DNA from 2 places in the Blautia difficilis genome. Region 2 is predicted to be linked to the other one. Evidence: riboswitches for the same ligand, from Rfam matches in the RefSeq annotation. Region 2 holds a riboswitch; the other holds the start of a gene.

Region 1 (3,129 bases), on a different contig from region 2:
GCCATGAAATTAATATTTTCCCGGGTTGCAAACTCTGCCGCACATATCAGGTCTCCCTCATTTTCTCTGTCCGGATCATCTGTGACCAGAACTATTTTTCCTTCCTTAAGATCCCTAAGTGCCTCTTCGATTGTGTTGTACTGATAATTTTGTGACATAGTGTATATCCTCCTGTTCTAAAACCCGAATTCTTCAAGAAACTTCATCGTAATTCCGGATTCTTTTTTCTCTTCTTCATTTTTTCTGATGCCAAGCAGTTTTTCTACATATTTTCCGATCACATCATTTTCCAGATTAACCAGATCCCCCGGCACCTTTTCCAAAAGGGTGGTTTCTTCTCCTGTATGCGGAATGACCGACACCTGAAAACCAGCTTCATCAACCCTTGCAACTGTCAGACTGATCCCATCAATACAGATGGATCCTTTTTCCACGATCAGATGCAAGATCTGCGGCGATGTCCCAATTGATACCCAGATGGCATTTTCTTCCCGGAGCATGGAACGTATCACTCCAGTCCCATCAATATGGCCGCTTACTATGTGTCCCCCGAACCTGCCATCTGCAGCCATTGCACGTTCCAGGTTTACCTGGCTTCCGGCCTTGCAGCTGCCAAGACTGCTTCTTCTGATCGTCTCTGCCATCACATCGGCAGTAAATCCGTCCGGCTGGATCGACGTAACTGTCAGACACACACCATTCACAGCAATACTGTCACCGATCCTTGTTCCTTCCAGGACCTTCCTGGCTTTCACTGCCAGGATCCCTGATTCCCCTGTCAGCTGTATATAACGGACTTTTCCTTTCTCCTCTACGATTCCTGTAAACATGATTCCTCCTGTTTTTTCTCACACACCTGACATCTTATCCGAATATCCTCACCGATCTGGCAGATATCTGTATATTTCAGTTCCACTGCATCAGACGGGAATTCAACTCCGATACCTTCTACCGGTGTCTTCCCGGCCACCCCGCCAAACAGCTTTGGTGCCACAAAAGCCTGTACTTCCTTTACAATTCCGGCTCGCAGGGCACTGTCATTTAACGTACCGCCTCCCTCCAGGAGGATGCTGTCAATGCCTCTGTTTCCAAGATCTGCCATCAGCTTCTTAAGGTCTATCTGATTCTTTTCATCGGGACAGTAAATGGTCTCAACTCCCATGGTATGTAATATTTTTATTTTTTCTTCTGTATTTTTCTGATCTGCATAAGCCACGATCGTCCGATACTTTTCCGCACTTTTTACGATCTGACTGTCCGGACGGATCCTGAGCTTACTGTCGCACACAATCCTGACAGGATTTTTCCAGCCTTCTACCCGGACGTTTAACATCGGATCATCTGCAAGCACAGTTCCAATACCTGCCATGATCCCCATGTACTGATGCCGCATATGCTGTACTTCTTTTCTTGCCGCTTCTCCGGTAATCCATTTTGATGCTCCTGTCTTCGTTGCAATCTTCCCATCCAGTGTCATGGCATACTTCATCACCACATAAGGAGTCTTCGTAGTAATATAATGGAAAAACACTGGATTCAGCTGATCGCATTCTTCTCTCATAAAATCTTCAACTACTGTTACACCGGCTTCCCTTAACATCTGCACACCTTTTCCTGCCACTTTCGGATTCGGATCCCGGGAACCGATCACCACTTTTCTGATCTTCTGTTCAATGATCGCTTCCGTACATGGAGGTGTTTTTCCATGATGACAGCAAGGCTCCAGCGTAACATAAATCACCGCACCTTCTGCTGATTCTGTAAGAGAAGCAATTGCATTACGTTCCGCGTGAAGTTCTCCATACTTTTTATGATAGCCTTCCCCGATGATCTTTCCGTCTTTTACGATCACTGCCCCTACCATAGGATTGGGATTCGTCCAGCCTTCTCCTTTTTTTGCCAGCTGAATCGCCCGAAGCATATATTCCTGATCCGTCATTTCTATTCCTTCTTTCTTATTCCTGTTCTTTGCCTGGGCTACGCCGAGGCTTTTAAACCTGTGCAATCGAATTCACAGACAAGTGAATGGTATAATTATTTCGAAAACAATGTACCAGATACAAAAAAAGCCTGCAGAAATATCTGCAGGGTGGAATTGATCGGTTACATCTGATCGATAAATGAATGTTTGATTTCCTATATAAAAAGCTCTGAAATGGATCACCATCTCAGAGCTCTGATACTACATTCATTCAAAAAATCAACTGTACTATCATCTTCTTCCATCCAGACTGTACTGTCGGCCCCGGAATCTCACCGGATCATGCCTTTCGGCTCGCGGGCTCTACCGCCGGTAGGGAATCTCACCCTGCCCTGAAGATATCTTTTTGTTTATTTTAGTACTTTATCTGTTATTTGTAAAGCGGAATTTTTGTTTTTGCTTATATTATCTCTTTTTATAAATCAACAGCTCTGGATTTTTACCCTCTTTCTCAAATGTACATACCAGAATAAAATCCATACCTGCCAAAATACCGAAGCAGCTGTCTCCTCCAAATTCAGACTCCAGTTGATTCCCCAGATAGGTTTTCTGATCATCAAGGAATTTCACTTTTTGTCCATTAGGCAGAGTATACTCCGGTACTTCATAGGGTCTGATCCAAATGTTTCTGCCTACGGCATCATTACATTTTATTCGTCAAATACAGAAAAATCCAGATCACAACAAATTCTTTCTATCGGTGTTCCTGTTTTCTTTACGAATTCCCGTATAGCATTCCAATATGGGAAACTAGACTCAAAATCAGGATACAATATGCAGCTTGGAATCCCCTTTTCCTCTTCTACCTCAATCTCTGATATAATTCCTCTTCGTTCCAATATTTCAACATTTTGTATAATATTTTCTGGTTTTAATCCAGTTGCTCTTTCAACTTCGTGTATCGGTACTATGCAATCGTAGCGATTCCAATATGATCTCATTACCATTATCCCCAGCAATTGCCTGGTTTCTATCGGTAAATCCAACAACTTTTGCAAATGCTTATCCAAAACTGCTGCATTTTCACGATTTTCTTCATCTGTTAATCCCCAATCCAAAATTCGTGATATTTTTTTACAATTAAAGCAAGGTGTATATTCTAAAGACATGCCATAATCCGTAATCGAGTTCATCATTTGACCTATAAT
Region 2 (3,129 bases):
TATTTCTTTCTGTAAGATACTCATCCTGTATTTTCAAAAAATCATTATTGATTGGTCTTGGCGGTCTGACATTCATAAGTGAGCGGAGCAGATTTTCCTGCCCCTGCTTATCCGTAGGAATGTTCTGTCTGCCAAACGGTATTTCTTCTTTTAAAAGATACTGAATCAGATATTCTCTTCGCTCATCCTGTGTCATAATACCAGCCCCCTTATATCAGTAATTGCCTTTGCCATATCACCGCCAATACCGATTGCACGTTCCCCGAAGCTTTCCGGAACTACCGCTTCATCTATATTTAGGCGTATCAAACTATAAGACGAGTTCTCCCTCACCATCTTTTCAAAAGGGAAACGTATAATAATCGGCGTATTAAATCCAACTCCAAGTTCCAAAAGAACAACCTTTTTATCTTTATTCTGTTCCAGAAAACCCGCATACCTGTCGGCTGCCTCATGCCACGCTTCATCTTCCACAAAATAATTATCACAACGGAGATTCATAGCCATATTGCCGCCACACACCGGACATTTTGGTACAAGTTCTGATGGAATCAGGCAGTCTCTTCTTGCTTTATCCATTTTACGAAACAGGTCTTTTGCATCGTAAGTCTTTGGATGACAGGCTTTCTGGCACTGGATTTTCCCATAATCTCCCTGTGTTGCAAATATTCTTTTTTCATCGAATCCCGCTTTATAAAACTGATGATCCACATTGGTTGTAAGTACAAAATATTCTTTGTTCTTTACAATATCATAAAGCTCTGTATAAAGCGGCAATGCCGGAGGATCAAAGCGGTTCATCAATGCATGTTTTGACCAGTATCCCCACTTTGCCTCCTCAGACGGATATGGATAAAATCCGGCTGCATACATATCTGTCATGTAGTACTCGCCGTATTTTTTATAAATTCTGCAAAATTGTCTGTAAACCTTTTACCACCATATTGGATTCCCGCAGCTGTCGATGCCCCGGCTCCTGCCCCAATTATAACACAGTCTGTATTTCTTATATTCTTTGCAGCCCTGTCAATCTGGTCTTCATATGCATCTTTTTGGAATACATAATCCCTTGCCGGAGTACTACATAAAAAGTTTCTCCAGTCAGCATGCCCTTTTCTGATTTTCTTAAAAATCATAATGAACCTCTTTTCTCAATACACTGCTTCGGACAAATTTCTGCACACCTTCTTCATCATAGTACATCATATCTATGATTCTTGTCTGAGGATGTCCATCTGAACCTATCGTTGCAACTGTTGTTGAATGAATTTCATCCACCAGAAGTTTAAGATAATCCATTTTTGTCATTTCAAAGTCTCTCCTTTCAGTATCGGTGTAAGTTTTTTATATATCATCATGGCAATTGCTCCAATCACCAAGCCTTTTAAGATATTAAACGGCAATGCATTGAATAGCACAACGTCCAGCCTGGTCTTAATAAATGGCAGAAATTCGCCAAATGATGCAATCAGCTGATCCAGCGGCATAAATGCTTCAAACAGTGGAAGTAGTATAAAATAATTTACAATCGCTGCTGCTATTCCCATAACTACACTTGAAATAACACATGCCCACATCGCCATTTTCCTAGTCTTTTTGTATTTGTATATAAAACCGGCAGCCAGTACATAGGATGCCCCCATCAGGAAATTGGCAAGTTCACCAATTCCTCCTGTTGATGTTGACAGAAGCTGTAATATATTTTTTATCAATTCTATCATCACTCCTGTAACCGGTCCAAACGCAAACGCCCCAATCAGTGCAGGTAAATCTGACAGATCCATTCGTGCAAATGATGGACTCAAAGGAACCGGAAACTCTAAAAATGCCAACACATATGATATAGCTGCCAGTAGAGCTGTCATTGTTATCGTCCTTGTAGAAACTAAATTTTTTCTTGTTTTAATAGTTGCTGTATTGTTACTCATAAATCTCCTTTTTGTGAGATATGCCTGAATTTAAAACAGCCCGCAGGACGGATTCCCTGCGGGACTTGTTTTATCATATCTTCTCTCATCCGGACTTTACCGTCGGTTATGGAATTGCACCATATCAGCTTTTGCTCGCAGACTATACTGCCGGTCAGGAATTACACCTTGCCCCGAAGACTGTAATTTTTTCTGTTAATTATCTTTAAAATTCATAAGGTGGATTTCCAGAGAAATCTGCGATTAAACCATGCGGATTTTCAAGATAGAATACCTCAAAAATAGGATTATCTGCTGTCTGGTACTGTCCCTTAACGATAGGATTGTTCATGCATCCTTCCTTTACACTCTTGTTGTCCTCAAATACTGCTTTGCCATGAAGGCGAATCCATGCGTATTCAGGGGAAGATACTGATACTTCTACTTCAGGATTTGCTAACATATCCTTGTAAACATCCTTTGTGTTGTTAGTACAGAACCAAAGCTTTCCATCCTGCTCAAAACAGAACATGAATGGACGGCATTTTGCCTTTCCATCTCTTCCGACGGTTGCTAAATACTGAACCGGGTTTTTCTGTAAAAATTCTACTACTTTCTGCATTTTAAATTACCTCCTTGATATGCTGTAACAATGATTGTTACATCTTGTAGCTATACAATATCATCCGTTTAATGTAATGTCAATAGTTACATCAAACTTTTTGTAACTTTTTTTGTTACAACTCCTTTTGAAGATTTTACATTGATTATGAAAAACGAAAAGGCTCCGGAAATTGTGATGATATAATCACTCATCCGAAGCCTTCTGTAGGCTACTCTTTCTCTGTATACACTGCAATATCTTTTTTCACATCAGCAAGTGTCATTTCTGAAAGTTTTTCCTCCATTGCCTTCTGTACTTCTAACAGTCTCTTATCAAGAACATGGTGAATATTCTTTCCTACCGGACATTTCTGATTGGGATTCTCATGAAAATGAAACAGTTCTTCATCTGGTGCACATTCCACTGCTTTATACACATCAAGGAATGTAATCTGCTCCAATGGTCTGGTAATTGTCACACCGCCTGTCCCTCTTGCAACTTCAATAAGACCAGCAGCCTTTAATTGTTGCAATATTTTACGAACAATCACCGGATTAGTTCCAATGCTTGCTGCCATAAAATCACTAGTCATCTTCTGATCCGAAAATGTATCTATAC

The links. Region 2 has a riboswitch for FMN ahead of H8Z82_RS09190 (ECF transporter S component). Riboswitches for the same ligand answer to the same signal wherever they lie in the genome.
Region 1: it holds a riboswitch for FMN, as region 2 does, so the genes downstream of both, ribD (bifunctional diaminohydroxyphosphoribosylaminopyrimidine deaminase/5-amino-6-(5-phosphoribosylamino)uracil reductase RibD) here and H8Z82_RS09190 (ECF transporter S component) in region 2, are expected to answer to the same signal.

Annotation. Positions count from the first base shown of each region.
Region 1 covers NZ_JACOQG010000037.1:3,949-7,077, reverse strand. Annotated here, with positions in the region: gene H8Z82_RS15235 (bifunctional 3,4-dihydroxy-2-butanone-4-phosphate synthase/GTP cyclohydrolase II) at 1-158, opposite strand, end outside; gene ribE (riboflavin synthase) at 177-830, opposite strand; gene ribD (bifunctional diaminohydroxyphosphoribosylaminopyrimidine deaminase/5-amino-6-(5-phosphoribosylamino)uracil reductase RibD) at 812-1,939, opposite strand; FMN riboswitch at 2,211-2,325, opposite strand; gene H8Z82_RS15220 (hypothetical protein) at 2,387-2,551, opposite strand; gene H8Z82_RS15215 (hypothetical protein) at 2,632-3,129, opposite strand, start outside.
Region 2 covers NZ_JACOQG010000012.1:54,435-57,563, forward strand. Annotated here, with positions in the region: gene H8Z82_RS09175 (protein-ADP-ribose hydrolase) at 1-196, opposite strand, end outside; partial or broken gene H8Z82_RS09180 (Sir2 silent information regulator family NAD-dependent deacetylase) at 193-1,136, opposite strand; gene H8Z82_RS09185 (hypothetical protein) at 1,126-1,308, opposite strand; gene H8Z82_RS09190 (ECF transporter S component) at 1,305-1,928, opposite strand; FMN riboswitch at 2,002-2,113, opposite strand; gene H8Z82_RS09195 (pyridoxamine 5'-phosphate oxidase family protein) at 2,134-2,529, opposite strand; gene H8Z82_RS09200 (Rrf2 family transcriptional regulator) at 2,741-3,129, opposite strand, start outside.